Regions from separate parts of the Arthrobacter sp. Soil_C_49 genome, predicted to be linked through region 2. Evidence: predicted binding sites of a transcription regulator. Region 2 holds the regulator's gene; each other region holds the start of a gene.
The links. Region 2 encodes HrcA, which represses chaperone genes, less so after heat shock. Its sites were predicted from a motif close to TTNGCACTCGNNNNNNNCGAGTGCNAA; they were not measured.
Positions count from the first base shown of each region.

Region 1: the regulator HrcA is predicted to act here: its motif matches at 4,068-4,094, upstream of AC3A4Z_RS15220 (Hsp20/alpha crystallin family protein).
Region 3: the regulator HrcA is predicted to act here: its motif matches at 1,941-1,967, upstream of groES (co-chaperone GroES).

Region 1 is NZ_JBDGJZ010000009.1:102,593-108,314, reverse strand. Features, by position in the region: gene AC3A4Z_RS15235 (alkaline phosphatase D family protein) at 1-1,496, shown strand, start outside; gene AC3A4Z_RS15230 (histidine phosphatase family protein) at 1,612-2,388, shown strand; gene AC3A4Z_RS15225 (ADP-dependent NAD(P)H-hydrate dehydratase) at 2,366-3,316, shown strand; gene AC3A4Z_RS15220 (Hsp20/alpha crystallin family protein) at 3,569-3,991, opposite strand; gene AC3A4Z_RS15215 (hypothetical protein) at 4,200-4,391, opposite strand; gene AC3A4Z_RS15210 (S9 family peptidase) at 4,683-5,722, shown strand, end outside.
Region 2 is NZ_JBDGJZ010000001.1:595,442-601,163, reverse strand. Features, by position in the region: gene hemW (radical SAM family heme chaperone HemW) at 1-462, shown strand, start outside; gene AC3A4Z_RS02800 (2'-5' RNA ligase family protein) at 511-1,044, opposite strand; gene AC3A4Z_RS02795 (DUF4870 domain-containing protein) at 1,097-1,516, opposite strand; gene AC3A4Z_RS02790 (DUF3097 domain-containing protein) at 1,634-2,482, opposite strand; gene hrcA (heat-inducible transcriptional repressor HrcA) at 2,658-3,671, shown strand; gene dnaJ (molecular chaperone DnaJ) at 3,754-4,881, shown strand; gene AC3A4Z_RS02775 (16S rRNA (uracil(1498)-N(3))-methyltransferase) at 4,884-5,666, shown strand; gene AC3A4Z_RS02770 (GerMN domain-containing protein) at 5,677-5,722, opposite strand, start outside.
Region 3 is NZ_JBDGJZ010000002.1:345,908-351,629, forward strand. Features, by position in the region: gene AC3A4Z_RS05005 (THUMP-like domain-containing protein) at 1-612, opposite strand, end outside; gene AC3A4Z_RS05010 (hypothetical protein) at 667-1,044, shown strand; gene AC3A4Z_RS05015 (DMT family transporter) at 969-1,898, opposite strand; gene groES (co-chaperone GroES) at 2,125-2,421, shown strand; gene groL (chaperonin GroEL) at 2,500-4,110, shown strand; gene AC3A4Z_RS05030 (dihydrofolate reductase family protein) at 4,347-4,943, opposite strand; gene AC3A4Z_RS05035 (ATP-dependent DNA ligase) at 5,001-5,722, shown strand, end outside.

The sequences.
Region 1 (5,722 bases), on a different contig from region 2:
TGCTGTGGTCCCGTGCGTCGGGTGCCGGGCGGATGACGGCGGTGCTGCGCGCAGTGGACGACGGCGGCGAGGTCCTGCGCGGGCGCGGCGCCTTTGAACGCACCCTCCGCGGGCCCCGCGCCACCCAGGCATCCGACTTCACGGCCAAGATCCACGCCGGGAACCTCCCGTCCAACACACGCTTTGCGCTGGAGATCAGCTTCGAGGACGACGGCGGCGCAACAGGTGAGAGCGTACGCGGCACCTTCCGGACGGCACCGGACGCGGGAACGTCCAATGGCAAGGGCCGCACCGGTGACACCAGCGCGGGAGGTGAGGTGCCGGCGTCGTCCGCCCAAAGCTTTGTATGGACGGGCGACACCGCCGGGCAGGGCTGGGGCATCAACGAGGAGATCGGCGGGATGCGCGGCTACCGCGCCATGCACCAGACGCAGCCGGACTTCTTCATCCACTCGGGCGACACCGTGTATGCGGATGGCCCCATCCCCGAAACCGTGGTGGAGAAGGACGGACAGGTGTGGCGGAACCTGGTCACGGAGGAGGTATCCAAGGTTGCCGAGACCCTCACCGAATACCGCGGCCGGCACCGGTACAACTCGATGGATGCCAACATGCGCGCCATGTTCGCTGACGTTCCCGTCATCGCCAACTGGGACGACCACGAAACCACCAACAACTGGTACCCCGGCGAGATCCTGGATGATCCCCGCTACACGGTCCGCGACGTGAACACCCTCGCCGCGCGCGGACGGCAGGCGTGGCAGGAGAACATGCCCATCGCGGACGCGGCAGCGCTGTGGCGGCCGGGGACATTCGACGACGCCGGCCAGTACCAGCCTGCGCGCATCTACCGGAAGATCAGCCGGGGACCGCAACTGGATGTCTTCTGCCTGGACATGCGCACGTTCAAGTCGCCCAACACCGACGGCAAGGAAACCTACGCCACGAACATCCTGGGCCAGGAGCAGGTGGACTGGCTGATCAGGGAGGTATCGGCGTCGAAGGCCACCTGGAAGGTGATCGCCGCGGACCTGCCGCTAGGGATTATTGTGCCCGACGGCGCTGTGAACCAGGAGAGCCTGTCCAACCGCGATCCCGGTGCTCCTTTGGGCCGGGAACTCGAGATCGCCGGGGTGCTGAGCGCTTTGAAGCACAACCGGGTTAAGAACGTGGTGTGGCTGACCGCCGACGTCCACTACTGCGCCGCCCACCACTACTCTCCCGGGCGCGCCGCGTTCACCGACTTCGACCCGTTCTGGGAATTTGTTGCCGGGCCCATTGCGGCAGGGTCTTTCGGGCCCAACGCGATGGACGGGACGTTCGGACCGGAGGTGGTGTTCTCCAAGGCCGGGCGTTTCGCCGGGGAGTCACCGCGCGACGGCGAAAACCAGTTCTTCGGCCACGTCCAGCTGGGTGCGGATAACAGTTTCACGGCGAGCCTTCGCAACGCCAACGGTGCCACCGTGTTCTCCAAGGTGCTGATGCCGGAGCGGTAGATTCTGCTGGGCGATGCCCCTCGTGTTAACTCTGGCGTTTACTGCCCGTGCCCCGTGGGTACGCCGCTGGTAGTGTTCCTGAATTCGGAAACCCAGGCGGACGGAGTGATTTCTTGTGAAAGAGGACGGGCTGACGGAGGCTGTGCAGGAGGCCGGGGCGGTGGAGCTGCTCCTGGTCCGCCACGGCGAGAGTGAAGGCAACGTGGCAGCCACGGATGCGCGGCTGGCCGGGGCTGAAGTCATCGATGTGCCCGCCCGGGATGCGGACGTGAACCTGTCCGGGACCGGCCAGGAGCAGGCCAAGGCCCTGGGGGCGGCCCTGGCCCGGGTCGCCGATGACCTGCGGCCCGATGCCGTGGTGTCATCCCCGTACGCCCGTGCGCGGCAGACTGCTGAGATCGCTGTTGAAACGGCGGGCTGGCCGGTGAAGGTCCGTGTTGATGAACGGTTGCGGGACCGTGAGCTGGGCATCCTGGACCGGCTGACGCGCCTGGGCGTGGAGAAGCGCTTCCCCGAGGAGGCCGAACGGCGCGAATGGCTGGGCAAGCTGTACTACCGGCCGCCGGGCGGGGAATCCTGGGCCGACGTTGCCCTGCGCCTGCGGTCCGTCCTGGACGAACTGAACAACCTCAGCACCGGGCACCGGGTGATGCTCGTCTGCCACGACGCCGTGATCCTCCTCTTCCGGTACGTCCTGGAAGGAATGAACGAGGAACAGATCCTGGATCTGGCGGCCAGCACCTCCGTCCTCAATGCCTCCCTGACCCGTTATGTCCGGCCGTCGGGGGAAGGGCCGTGGACGCTGGAAAGCTTCAACGTGGCCGATCACCTCACCGAACACGGTGTAACGGTCACCGAGCATGCAGGGGATGCCAGTGTCCACCCCAAGTGACCCAACGCTGGTAACGCCGTCGCTGCTGCGCGACTGGCCGCTGCCGGCCGCCGGCGAGGACAAGTATTCACGCGGCTCGGTCCTGGTGATCGGCGGTGCACGGGCCACGCCCGGTGCGGCCCTGCTGGCAGGAACCGCTGCGCTGCGGGCCGGGGCGGGAAAGCTCAGCCTTGCTGTGGCGGAGTCGGTGGCTGTTCAGGTGGCAGTGGCCCTCCCCGAATGCGGGGCGATAGGGTTGCCCGAAACTACCGATGGGTCGGTAACAGGTCGGGGGCTGGAACGGATCGCATCCTATCTCGACGGTGCCGATGCGATGCTGGTGGGTCCGGGCCTGGACGATCCTGACCTTGCCGAGGAGCTGCTGCGTGTCCTCTTGGAGCGCGAGGCTGGCTCCGGGTCCCGCTCAGGTGATTCGCGCCCTGGTGGCGGGACAGCAAATGGAGGTCCCGCCGTCGTACTCGACGCCTTTGCCCTGGGCGGGCTGCTGAAGGTGGCCGACCTGCTGGAACCGTGGAAGGGGCGGCTGATCCTCACCCCTAATCCCAAGGAAGCCGCGATCCTGCTGGAGCGGGAGGTGGACGACCTGGCGGCGGATGTGGCCGCGATTGCGGACAAATTCCAGGCGGTGGTGAGCTGCCAGGGACTCATCGCCCGGCCCTCCGGAGGGGATGCACCGGAAGAGTCCGAACTGTGGAAAATCACCACAGGCTATGGCGGACTGGGGACATCGGGAAGCGGTGATGTGCTGGCCGGGGCTATCACAGGCCTCCGTGCGCGGGGTACCAGCAATGCGCAGGCCGCGTGCTGGGGAACGCACCTCCACGCTGCCGCGGCCGATCGGCTGGCCAGCAGGATGGGGCCCCTCGGTTTCCTTGCCCGCGAACTCGCCGACGAGCTCCCGGCGCTGATGCTCGAGCTCAACACCTGAGCCGCCACTGGGGCAACGCGGGGTCACTTTCAGCCCAATGTTTCCGATTTATTGGGCCGGATCCGACCCCGCGTTGCCTTCCGGGGCTGGAGACGGCATGGGATGGCCCCCGGCTGAAGCCGGGGGCCACCGTATCGGGAGGTTCAGGCGTAGGCTGCCGATGCGCTTTAAGCGCTGTGGCGTGCATACTAGCGATCCGCCCAAAAGGCAGTCAGCAATAAATGAATACCCGACGTCCCGATCCTGATGAAACTAGGCGGCGATTTCCTGCTTTGCCCCCTTCGTTTCAATTTCGATCTTGCGCGGCTTGGCCTTTTCGGCGACAGGAATCCGCAGCGTCAGGACACCGGCGTCATAGCTTGCCTTGACGTTATCGGTATCCAGCGTGTCCCCGAGGATCAGCTGACGACTGAAGACGCCGCGCGGCCGTTCGGAGGCGATCAACTCGGTATCCTTGCCCGCGGGGTCGGGACGCTCGGCCCGCACCGTCAGGACATTCCGTTCCACATCAAGATCCACTGAATCCAGTGCGACTCCGGGCAGATCAAAGGCGACGACGAATTCCTGGTCCTCACGCCAAGCGTCCATGGGCATTGCTGCCGGGCGCGCTGCCGTGCCGAGGACCTGCTGGGCCAGCCTGTCCAGCTCGCGGAACGGATCGGTTCGCATCAACATGGCTTCCCTCCTCGTAAGAGACGGTCCAACAATGGTTTGTGCTACCAGCCAATCTGTATTGGCTGATATAGATTTTTTACCACTGGGCCGGTAGGTCTGCAAGCGGTTCGGCGGAGGAATTTTTCCTGATTTTGGCGCCGGTTTCGGGAGCGGCGAAGGGGCCTTCCGCGGCGTGGGGAAGGTCCCTTCTGTTGCGCGTTTCGGCTGGTCAGCTCCGGGTGGGATCGGGGCGCAGCGGCGTGGGCCCTGGGTCCGGCACGGGCAGCGGCCCCGGCGGTTCCGGGGTCGGGAACGGATTGGGCGGCTGCGGGCCGGGATGGCCTGGCTGGGTGGGATCGGGCTGGTCCGGGCCTGGTTCCGGCGGGAACGGTTCAGGCTCGTGCACTGGCGGGATGGTCATATGCTTCCCCTCTCACGCTGGGCGGATGTGCCATAGCGTGAACAGGATACGCCTGCGGCCCGAACCCCACTAGGGCACCCGACCCCATACGACGCCCGCTCACCTAATGCTGCCCTCCCGCAAACGCCCGCTCACTTAATGCCGCGCCCCCGCATACGCCCGCTCACTCCTGGCGCCACAAGTGCGCCCGGGTTTACACATCAGCGGCCACAAGTGCGCCCGGGTCTGGGGCGTTATCGTCCGGTAGCGAACGGCCGGTGCATTGTCGGAGCGGGTCTATATATTGAAACCATGACCCAGACTCCGCTGCAGGACTCCGCCGGCACCGCGACTGCCACCCCCGCTCCCCCGGTTGCCAAGAAGATCCCCACCGAACGCACCCACCACGGGGACACCTTCGTGGACAACTACGAGTGGCTGCGGGAGAAGGAATCCCCGGAGGTCGTGGAACACCTGAAGGCTGAGAATGCCTACCAGGAAGCCGTTACCGCGCACCAGGAGCCGCTGCGCGAGGCCATCTTCCAGGAGATCAAGGGCCGCACGCAGGAAACGGACCTTTCCGTCCCGCACCGCAAGGACGGCTGGTGGTACTTCAGCCGTTCCGTGGAGGGCAAGGAGTATGGCATCCAGTGCCGGGTCAAGGCACAGGACACCGGCAACCCGGTACAGGACTGGACGCCGCCCCGCGTGGAGCCCGGCGTCGAAATTCCCGGCGAGGAAGTCCTGCTGGACGGAAACATCGAGGCGGAGGGCAAGCCCTTTTTCTCCGTGGGCGGCACGGCCGTGACCGTGGACGGCAACACCTACGCCTACGCCGTGGACAACAGCGGCGACGAACGCTTCACCCTGCGCATCAAGGACCTCCGCACCGGCGAACTCCTGCCGGACGTCATCGAGAACATCTTCTACGGTGTCGCCTTCTCCCCGGACGGCACCCGCATCTTCTACACCGTGGTGGACGAGTCCTGGCGCCCCTACCAGGTCAAGGCGCACACCCTGGGCACCTCCGTCGAGGAAGACGTGGTGATCTACCAGGAGGACGACGCCGCCATGTGGCTGGGCTTCGAGCTCTCCGGGGACCGGCGCTACCTGGTGCTGGGCATCGGCTGCTCGGAGTATAGCGAAACCCGCCTGCTCCGCTTCGATGACCCGGCCCAGGAGCTCACCACCGTGATCTCCCGCAACGAGCGGGTGCTGTACGAAGCCGAACCGTTCCTGCTGCCCGGCCCGGACGGCGGGAAGACGGAAAAGATCCTGCTCACCCACAACCGCGCCGCCGTCAACTCCATGGTTTCCCTCGCGGACCCGGCCGAGCTGCAGAAGCCGCTGGC
Region 2 (5,722 bases):
CTGGCCGACCAGCTGATTACCGAAGCCGGCCTGGGCTGGTACGAGGTCAGCAACTGGGCCCGCACACCGGAGCAGGCCTGCCGGCACAACCTGGCCTACTGGCGTGGCGATGACTGGTGGGGGATCGGTCCCGGTGCGCACTCGCATGTGGGCGGTGTCCGCTGGTGGAACGTCAAACACCCCACCGCCTACGCCGGCCGCCTGGCCCAGGGCCTCTCACCTGCTGCCGGCCGGGAAACCCTGGACGCGGAAACGCGGAACGTGGAGCGCGTGATGCTCGAGGCGAGGCTGCACTCCGGGCTGGCGGTATCCGCGCTCGGTGCAGCCGGCAGGCACGAGGTGGCAGGCCTGATCGCGGACGGTCTGGTGGAGCCGGCGGCAGCCTTCCAGGGGCGGCTCGTCCTGACCCTCAAAGGCAGGCTGCTGGCCGACGCGGTGGTTCGCCGGGTCCTGCCGGACTGATCCGCCCCGCCGGCTTTGCGCAGGAGCCGCCACGCCGGTGGAACCTCGTCAGTCCTGGGGCGGCTGACCGCCCAGGCGGGTGATGGTCCGGGTGGTGCTGTCCCAGAGCCTGGCTTCGATGCATTGCCCTTCCGCCCGCACGTCCACGCAGTCCATGGCAGCCCCGAGCAGGTGGCCGGGAATCCGGCGTGCGAGCGTGACATGCGGGGTCCAGGAGCCAGGCATGGTATTGGCGAACGCCCCCGTGCTGAACCGGTGAAGGCCGGCATGAAGTTCCAGCAGGGCCTTGGACAGCACCACCAGCCGTGCCAGCACATACTTGCCCTGTTGAGATGGGAAAACCACGACGCCGGAGAACCGGGCCTCGACGGGCAGCTCGGCCCACACATCCTGGGCATCGGCATCCAACAACAGGCTGTTGCCCGCGGCCAGCGTGATGTGGGGGCGGTTGCTTGGGGCTGTATGCGAGGCGAGGCTTGGCAGGCCGGCGTCAGCGAGCCTGGCCCAATCGGACCGGATCAGGGCATCCAGGGAGCCATCGAAGGTTAACTCGATGCTGCGCATGCACCCGGGTGGGCCCACGCCGGCAGGGTTCCCTGGCCGAAGCGAAGCGAGGCTAGGGTGCCGGTGGGGATTACTTGATCCAGCGGAGGTTGTACTGGTACCGGTACGGCTGGCCGCGGTTCACGCGGATGCCGGCCGCCACCGAGAAGCAGGTCAGCGCGATCCAGATCAGTGTGGCGACCACGGCAAAGATGTTGCCCACCACAGGCACGAACACCAGGATATTGGCCACCACAGCGGCGATGGTGGGAGGCAGGCTGAAGTTCAGCGCCTCCTTGGACTCCTGGGCGGTAAAAGGGCCGCGGTCACGGAAGATCAAGTAGATCAGGAGCGCAGGAACGCAGCCCAGGATCCCGCCGAAGTGCGAGAGCGTAGCCCACTGCCTGTCCTCGCTGGCCGTCAGGGGCAGGGCATTCGCCGGGACGCCATGGTACTCCGAACGGCCCTGGCCGCCCTGGCTGTCCCTGTGATCGCGTGCGTTTTCTGCCACAGTCTGTTCCTTCGAAAGTGCAATGCTGCCGACTAAGAATGCCAATATCTGCTGCGGCGCCGCCATCGGCAGATACCGCAGTACCAAGAATACTTGGTGCAGGCGTCCGCGCCTGCCCTAAGGGACCGTGAGGAAATCGATCACTTCCTCCACCCGGCCCAGCAACGACGCTTCCAGGTCCGCGTAGGTGCGGACCGCGCCCAGCAGTTTCTGCCATCCCAGCCCGATGTCTTCCTTGGTGGAGTGCGGCCAGCCGAATGCCCTGAGGATACCGGTCTTCCAGTCCTGACCGCGGGGCACTTCAGGCCACGTCTCAATACCCAGGACGGCCGGACGGATCGCCTGCCACACGTCCACGTAGGGGTGGCCGACAATCAGGACGTTGCCGGCAGCTCCGGGGGATGCCATCACGGCATCGGCAATGCGCGACTCCTTGGAGTCGGGCACCAGGTGGTCCACCAGCACGCCCAGGCGCCGGCCGGGACCGGGATTGAAGCCGGCAACGGCCGCGGCCAGGTCATCAATGCCGTGCAGGGGCTCGACGACGATGCCCTCCACTCGGAGGTCGTCTCCCCAGACCTTTTCCACCAGTTCGGCGTCGTGCTTTCCCTCCACCCAGATGCGGCTCGCCTTGGCCACCTGCGCGCGCTGCCCGGCCACCCGCACCGAACCGGACGCTGTCCGCCCGGCGGCCGGGCCGCCGGCCTGCTTGGGTGCTGGCGGCATTAGCCGGATCGGCTGGCCTTCCAGGAGGAAACCGAAGCCCAGCCGGAAGGACCGCGACTTGCCCCGGCGGTCCTCCAGGGCCACCACATGCATGCCGCCCGATTTTTCCACCCGGGTGACCGCCCCGACCCAGCCGGACTGGACCTCCTCCAGCACCATTCCCCGCTCTGCCGGCACTTCGGGCAGTTGCGTCCGTGCGGGCGCGGTCAGGTCCTGGGCTCCCCAGTTCTGGTATTGCATGGATGAACTCCGCTTCGTGCTGGATCCGGGCCCGGAATTTCGCCCGGAGCGGTACCAATGCTAACAACGGGGCGAGTCATAATAGACTGTTAGCACTTAGGCATGTCGAGTGCTAACCCCTGTGAGGTACGGTGCGGGCGGAACGGCTGCCCTGATCCCTGGATGGAGGTGGAGTGTGAGCGAGCCGCGCAAGCTTGAAGTACTGCGGGCCATCGTGGAGGACTACGTCCACTCGCGCGAGCCCGTCGGGTCCAAGGCCCTGGTGGAACGGCACCATCTTGGTGTCTCCAGCGCCACCATTCGCAATGACATGGCCGCGCTTGAGGACGAAGGGCTGATCACGGCCCCGCACACCAGCGCAGGCCGGATTCCCACGGACAAGGGCTACCGGCTCTTCGTGGACCAGATTTCCGCGGTCAAACCTCTGTCCCAGGCAGAGCGGCGTGCCATCCAGTCGCTCCTGGAAGGCGCCGATGATCTCGACGACGTCCTGGAGCGCACGGTCCGGCTGCTGTCCCAGCTGACCAACCAGGTGGCGGTGGTCCAGTACCCGCACCTCAACCGCGCACTGGTCCGCCATATTGAATTCGTCCTCCTGGCGCCGCGGAAGGTGCTGGTGGTGCTGATCGCCAACAGCGGCAAAGTGGAGCAGCGGGTCATCGACGTCGGGCAGGACATGGGCGATGACGTCCTGGCCACGCTGCGCACGCATTTCCTGGCATCCCTCGGCGGGACGGCACTGAGCCAGCTCACGCAGTCCCTGCCCGGAGTGGTGTCCGGCGCCGCTCCCGCGCAGCGGCAGGCAGCCCAGGCGCTGGCGCACGGACTGGAAGCCCTGGCCCACAACAGCCGCGAGGACCGCATGGTGATGGCCGGTACAGCCAACCTTGCCCGTTCCAACGTGGATTTTCCGCTCAGCATCGGACCTGTGCTGGAGGCGCTGGAGGAACAGGTGGTGATGCTGCGGCTCCTGAGCGAGATGGCGCAGGACCACCGGGGCGTGGCCGTCAGCATCGGCCGCGAGAACCCGTATGACGGGCTGGCGGAGGCTTCGGTGGTCGCCACGGGATACGGGCCGGACAGCGTCGCGAAGATCGGCATCCTGGGGCCCACCAGGATGGACTATCCCACCACGATGGCCGCGGTCAGGGCCGTCGCCCGGTACCTGTCACGGATTTTGGGACCCTGACCCGCGCCGTCCGGCTCCCAGCCAAGAACAGTAGCGCCGGCAGTACAGCTGCAGGCAAAACAACAAGGAAGAGATACGAACTTTGAGCAGCCACTACGAAGTCCTTGGAGTCTCACCGGATGCTACCGGGGAAGAGATCAAGAAGGCCTACCGCAAGCTGGCCCGCACCCTCCACCCCGACGTAAATCCCGGTGAGGACGTTGCAGACCGCTTCAAGGCCGTGACCCACGCCTACGAAGTTCTCTCCGATCCGCAGAAGCGCCGGGTGTACGACACCACGGGCAACGAGAACGGCACGGACAACGGATTCGGCGGCGGGGCGTACGCAGGCCAGGGCTTCGCCTTCCAGGACATCTTCGACACGTTCTTCGGTGCCGGCGGTTCCACCGGCCCCGCATCGCGGGTCCGGCGCGGCCAGGACGCGCTCATCAGCGTCCGGATCGAACTGCGCGACGCCGTGTTCGGCGTCAACAAGAAGCTTGAAGTGGATACCGCAGTAGTCTGCCCCACCTGCGAGGGCTCGTGCTGCCGGCCGGGCACCCACCCCGAGCGCTGCGATATCTGCGGCGGCAGCGGCCAGGTCCAGCGCGCGGTCCGGTCCATCCTGGGCCAGGTGATGACGGCGGCCCCGTGCGGCACCTGCGAAGGTTTCGGAACTGTCATCAAGGACCCCTGCAACGAGTGCAACGGGCAGGGCCGCATCCGCAGCCGCCGTTCGCTGACCATTAAGGTTCCCGCCGGTGTGGCCACCGGCACCCGCATCCAGCTCTCCGGCCAGGGCGAGGCCGGTCCTGCCGGCGGCCCCGCAGGTGACCTGTACGTTGAAATCCGGGTCAACAACGACGCCACGTACGTCCGCGAAGGCGACGACCTGCACGCCACCTTGAACATCCCCATGACTGCAGCCGCGCTGGGAACCGACGTCACCCTGGAAACCTTCGACGGTCCCCAGGACATCGACGTCAAGGCAGGAACCCAGTCCGGCGAGATCATCACCCTGCGCGGGCTGGGCGTCACCCACCTGCGCGGGTACGGCCGAGGTGACCTGAAGGTCCACCTGCAGGTGGAGACGCCGGCCAAGCTGGACGCGGCCCAGGAAGACCTGCTGCGCCAGCTCGCCAAGCTGCGCGGGGAGCAGATCACGGAGGGCAAGCTGGCCGCCAGCGGCGGCATGTTCGCCAAGCTCCGGGACCGGTTCGGTAACCTGTAGCGGTGAGCAACCCCGTCTTTTTCACGGCGTCCGGGTCCCTGGACCGGATGGTACCGGAAGGGCGCTTTGTCCTCGAGGGACTCGAGGCCCGGCACGCGGTGACCGTCAAACGGCTGGCTCCCGGTGAGCCCGTGGACATCGTCGATGGCGCTGGTACCCGGATGAGCGGCACAGTTGTTTCCGCTTCCCCGGCCGGCCTCGAGGTCGAATGCTCGTCCATCGGCGTTGAGGACCGGCCGGGTGTCAGGCTGGTGCTGGTCCAGGCCCTGGCCAAGGGCGACCGTGATGAACTGGCCATCGAAACCGCCACCGAACTGGGGATTGACGCCGTCATCCCGTGGCAGTCCGAACGGTCCATCGTGCGCTGGAAGGGGGACCGGGCGGCCAAGGCCCACGCAAAGTGGCAGTCTGTGGTGACCGCGGCCGCCAAACAGGCCCGGCGCGCCTGGATCCCGGAGGTGCGTGCCGCCGTCGACACCGCCGGTCTCGCCGCTGCTGTCCAGGCCGCCGACCTCGCCGTGATCCTGCACGAGGACGCCGTGCGTCCCCTGCGGATGGTCCTGGAATCGTGGCTCCCGACTGATGCTCCTGAAGGTCCGCGGGAAATACTCCTCATCGTCGGCCCCGAGGGCGGCATCAGCCAGCGCGAGGTGACAAAACTGTGCGGCCAGGGCGCCGTGACCGCCCTGTTGGGACACCATGTGCTGCGCTCATCGACTGCCGGTCCCGCCGCCGTCGTCCTCGCCAGCGACATCCTCGGGCGCTGGGCGGCCCCGGCAGCCTGAGGCCGCCCGGCTAGCGGACTTTGAATCCCCGGGTGTCTTCGGTGCCGTCCTGCTGG
Region 3 (5,722 bases), on a different contig from region 2:
CTTGCCTGACGCGGCCAGGGATTCAGCAAAGGACAACGGCGGCGAAAACGCCTCGGGGTCCCAGATGCGTTTGGTACCGGAGGTGGAGGTGACCCGGCGGGCGGGATCCAGCCAGACGCCGTCGATCCCGTCGAGCGGAACGGACGTGGCGTCGGCGTGGACCACGGTGGCATTGGGGAAGGGGATCAGGTTCACTGTGGCGCAGGCCGCCGTCGTCTCGTCCATTTCCACTGCCGTGACGTTGATGTCCAGCGACGCCAGGGCCAGGGAGTCGGCGGCGAGGCCGCAGCCCAGGTCCGCCACGTGGCTGATCCCTGCCTCGGCGAACCGCTGGGCGTGGCGTGCGGCGACACTGAGTCGCGTGGCCTGCTCCAGGCCGGCTTGGGTGAACAGCATCCGGCGCGCAAACTCGCCGAACTTCGCTTCGGCTCTGGTGCGGAGCCTGGACTGGGTCAGGACAGCTGAGACGAGGTCGGGGGAGTGCCCGGCCTTGCGCAGCGCCGAGTTGAGCTCGAAGGAGGTGTCCTCCCGGTAGGGGCCCAGGGACGCCAGCAGGTCCCAGCCTTCGGGAGTGAGCAGGGGCGCTATGTGGTCCTGGGGAGCGTGAGGCATGCGTTCCAGCCTAGTGGAGGAGGCCGGCGGGGGATGCGGGATAGTGTTGAAACCATGGAAGAGAGCGCAGGCCCCCGGCAGTCCGAAGAACCAGCCAAGGACAGGGGCCCCGCCAGATTCGCCCGGACGGCGCTGATCACCGGGGCCCTGGTGGCCGTGGTGTGCATCGGACTCCTGGTGGTGATCTTCTTCCTGGATACCTTCAATGCCACCGTCTACTCCGTGGGCGGCAACAACATCGCGGATGACACACAGGAAGCGCAGGACATCCGCGGACTGTACGACGGCGCCCGCGCCGGAAGCATCGCCGTGCTGGTTGCCGCGCTCCTGGTGACGGCAGGGGCAGGAGTGGTGCTTTACCGTGCCCGGAACTCCGGATCGGGCGAGGGCGACGGCGGGGAGGACGTCGACTTCGACGACCTCGGACGCTGAGGCCCGCCGGCACTCGTCAGCAGGACTCCCGAAATCACCAGGACGCCGCCGAGGATCTGCGGCAGGGTGATGGGCTGGCCCATGGCAACAGTGATGATCGCGGTGAACACGGCGATCAGGTTCAGGTAGTTGCCCGCATTGGCTGCCGTGGTGCGCTTCAGGGCAAGGTTCCACAGCAGGTAGGAACCCAGCGACGGAAACAAGGCGATGAACGCCAGGGACCAGCCCTCCGCAGTGGTCGCCGGCAGGCCGGCCCCGGTGATGAGGGCAACAGGGGTCAGAACGACGGCGGCCATCGCCACCTGGACTGCCGTGGACGTGATCGCCGGGACATCCACCCTCCGCCCGATGATGGTGTAGAGGCCCCACACGGTAATGGCGGCGAGGATCAGCAGTTCACCTGTGTTGATGGAAAAGGTCAGCAGCCGGTGGAAGTCGCCGCCGGTAAGGACCAGCAGGACCCCGGCCAGGCCCAGCCCGATTCCCGCCCAGCCAAGCGGCCGGGGCCTGTCCCGCAGCAGGACCACGGCCAGCACCACGATCAATGCGGGGTTGGCTGCCGTCACCAGCGACGCGTTCAAGGCCGAGGTGTGGCCCAGCGCGCTGTAGAGCAGCAGCGTGTAGGCACTCATTCCCAGGCAACTCAGGAGCAGCAGGACGGGCCAGCGGCGAAGGATGCTCCGCCAGTCCGGACGTTCCACCAACTGCGCGAGGACCAGCAGCGGCACCGCTGCCAGGGCCCAACGCCAGTAGGTCAGCTGCAGCGGCTGCATGGTCTCCATGGCGGCATGGCCCACAACGAAGTTTCCGGCCCAGAAGAGGGTGGCAAGGATCAGATATACAGCAGCACGCACCGGTCAAATGTACACAGCCGGGGTTCGCAGATGACGAAAACTCTGGCACTCGCCTTGACCGAGTGCTAACCCTTACATAGAGTCTTCATTAGCACTCTCCCTAGGAGGGTGCTAATACATGAAGAGCTGCCAGCCAGGCTGCTGCCGGCACCGCGACGACGGTTTGCCAGCCAGGTCGGGAAAGCTTTCCAGTCCACGAATTTGCTGACGAAAAGGAGAGGTCCGAGTGTCGGTCTCTATTAAGCCTCTTGAGGATCGTATTGTTGTCCGCCCGCTCGAAGCCGAGCAGACCACGGCTTCCGGCCTGGTTATCCCGGACTCCGCGCAGGAGAAGCCCCAGGAAGGCGAAGTTGTTGCAGTAGGCCCCGGCCGCTTTGACGACAACGGCAACCGCGTCCCGCTCGACGTTGCCGAAGGCGACGTTGTTATCTACTCCAAGTACGGCGGAACCGAAGTCAAGCACAGCGGCACCGAATACCTCGTGCTGTCCGCCCGCGACGTCCTGGCGATCGTCGTAAAGTAACTCTTTCGGATCCCCGCGCCGCTGGTCATGCCTTCTGCTGGTCAGCTGTGCGGGGTTCTGTCTTGAAAGGACTGAACCATGGCAAAGCAGCTTGCGTTTAACGACGCTGCACGCCGGTCTCTTGAAGCCGGCATCGATAAGCTCGCCAACACCGTCAAGGTAACGCTGGGCCCGCGCGGCCGCAACGTTGTCCTGGACAAGAAGTGGGGCGCGCCCACCATCACGAATGACGGCGTCACCATCGCCCGCGAAGTTGAGCTGGACGACCCGTACGAGAACCTTGGTGCCCAGCTGGCCAAGGAAGTTGCCACCAAGACCAACGATGTTGCCGGCGACGGCACCACCACCGCAACGGTCCTGGCCCAGGCCCTGGTCAAGGAAGGCCTGCGCAACGTAGCGGCAGGCGCCGCCCCCGGCCAGATCAAGCGCGGCATCGAGGTTTCCGTGGAAGCCGTGGCCGCCCGCCTGCTGGAGAACGCCCGCCCCGTTGAAGGCACCCAGGTGGCCAGCGTTGCAGCCATCTCCGCCCAGAGCGACGAGGTTGGCGAGCTCCTGGCCGAGGCCTTCGGCAAGGTTGGCAAGGATGGTGTGATCACCATCGAGGAATCCTCCACCACCCAGACCGAACTGGTCCTCACCGAGGGCATGCAGTTCGACAAGGGCTACCTGTCCCCGTACTTCATCACGGATGCGGACCGCCAGGAAGCAGTCCTCGAGGACGCCCTCATCCTGATCAACCAGGGCAAGATCTCCTCGCTGCAGGAATTCCTGCCGCTGCTGGAGAAGGCCCTTCAGGCCGGCAAGCCGCTGTTCATCATTGCCGAAGACGTTGACGGCGAGGCCCTGTCCACGCTGATCGTCAACCGCATCCGCGGCACCCTGAACGTGGTTGCCGTCAAGGCTCCGGGCTTCGGCGACCGCCGCAAGGCCATGCTGCAGGACATCGCCACCCTCACCGGCGCGCAGGTTGTGTCCCCGGAGCTGGGCCTGAGCCTGGACACCGTTGGCCTCGAGGTGCTGGGTACCGCCCGCCGCATCACGGTCACCAAGGACAACACCACCATCGTTGACGGCGCCGGTACGGCCGAGGATGTGGCAGCCCGCGTGGCACAGCTGCGTGCCGAGCTGACCCGCACCGACTCCGACTGGGACAAGGAAAAGCTCCAGGAACGCCTGGCCAAGCTGGCCGGCGGCATCGGCGTGATCAAGGTCGGCGCAGCCACCGAGGTTGAGCTGAAGGAAAAGAAGCACCGCATCGAGGACGCTGTGTCCTCCACCCGCGCTGCCCTCGAAGAAGGCATCGTGGCCGGCGGCGGCTCTGCCCTGATCCACGCCCTCAAGGCACTGGATGAGGACCCTGCCGTCAAGGCACTGGAAGGCGACGCCGCCGCTGCTGTGGGCATTGTCCGCCGCGCCCTGGTCCAGCCGCTGCGCTGGATCGCCCAGAACGCCGGCTTCGACGGCTACGTCATCACCGCCAAGGTTGCAGACCTCGACATCAACAACGGCTTCAACGCCAAGTCGGGCGAGTACGAGGACCTGATCGCCGCCGGCGTGATTGACCCCGTCAAGGTCACCCGCGCAGCCCTCCGCAACGCAGCTTCCATCGCTGCCCTGGTTCTCACCACCGAGACCCTTGTTGCAGAGAAGCCTGCCGAGGAAGACGAGCACGCAGGCCACAGCCACTAGCGTTGCCCTGTCCAGCAGTCACAAGAAACCGGTCCAGCATCAGCTGGGCCGGTTTTTTGTGCCCGGGGCCCTGCATCGCGAAGTCGTGTCCGCCGTCGTAGGTCCAGGGGCCGCCCATCACCCAGTAGTGCAGCCGCTCCCCGCCCTTGCCCAGGCCGTAAGCCGGCCCGTCGTCGGGGCCGGTAATAAAACCGTCCACCGAGGTGGTGATGGCCGCGATGACCTTGGCCAAGGCGCTAGCCCATCTCCCGGGTCTCAACGTCGCCCGCGCGCTCGTACACCAGTGACACCGCCCCTTTCGGGAAGCTTCGTGCCGGCTCGGCGAGGCGGAAGGAAGCGGGGATGGTTCCGGCATCGAAGAGGCGTTTTCCCTGCCCCAAGGTCACCGGATAGAGCCAGATGTGGAGGCGGTCGAGAACGTCAGCCGCCAGCAGGGAACGGATGAGGACGCCGCTGCCGAACATGTGCACCTCGCCGTACTCGTCGCGAAGCCTTCCTGCAGCCGTGGCGTCCGGCAGCACCGTAGTGCCCGCCCAGCCCGGAGCGGTCAGGCTCTTGGACACAACGAACTTCGGCACGCGGTTGAGCGTGCCACCGATTTCATCGGACTGGTGGGGCCAGTAGGCGGCGAAGATGTCGTAGGTCTTCCGGCCCAGGAGCAGGGCGTCAATCTTGGCGATCTCCTCGCCGATGGCGGCTCCGGCCTCGTCATCGGACACCGGCGCCTGCCAGCCGCCGAAGGCGAAGTTGCCCTCAGTGTCCTCTTCCCGGCCGCCGGGCGCCTGGTAGACGCCGTCAAGGGTAAGGAACAAGTTCGCGACGATGATTCCCACGCGTCCAGTCTGGAGCAGGGTCCGGGCCCTGTCCAGCGCCCGTGGCAGACTGATCCCATGCTGCTCGACGAGCTTGTGAAGACCACGGATGCCGTCGCATCCACCCGCTCCCGGCTGGCCAAGGTGGCGGCCCTGGCGGACCTGCTGCGCCGGCTGGACCCCGCGGACATAGCGACGGCGGTGGGCTTGCTGGTGGCCCGGCCGCGCCAGGGCCGGGTGGGGATCGGGTGGCGCGGCATGTCCGCGGCGATGGGGGAGCCCGCTGCTGAGCCGAGCCTCACGGTGGCCGACGTGGACGCTGCGCTGGACCGGCTGCTCGCCGCTGCCGGCGCCGGTTCCGCCGCTGAACGTGCCGCCACCCTTCGCGCGTTGACCGCGGCGGCCACAGAGCGTGAGCAGGCATTTATCGCCGGCGTGCTGCTGGGAGAACTGCGGACCGGTGCGCTGGAGGGCGTACTCACCGACGCGGTGGCCAAAGCTGCCGACCGGCCTGCCGGCGCGGTACGCCGCGCGGCCATGCTCTCCGGCGACCTTGGCGGGACCGCCCAGCTGGCGCTCACCGGCACCGCGGAGCAACTCGACGCCGTCGGCCTCGTTGTGGGCCGTCCCGTACAGCCCATGCTCGCCGCCACCGCGGCCAGCGTGGACGCGGCGCTGGAGGTCACGGGCGAAGCCTCCGTGGAATACAAGCTCGACGGCGCCCGCATCCAGGTGCACCGCGTCGGGGACGATGTCCGCATCTTCACCCGCACCCTCGCCGACGTGACCCACCGCCTGCC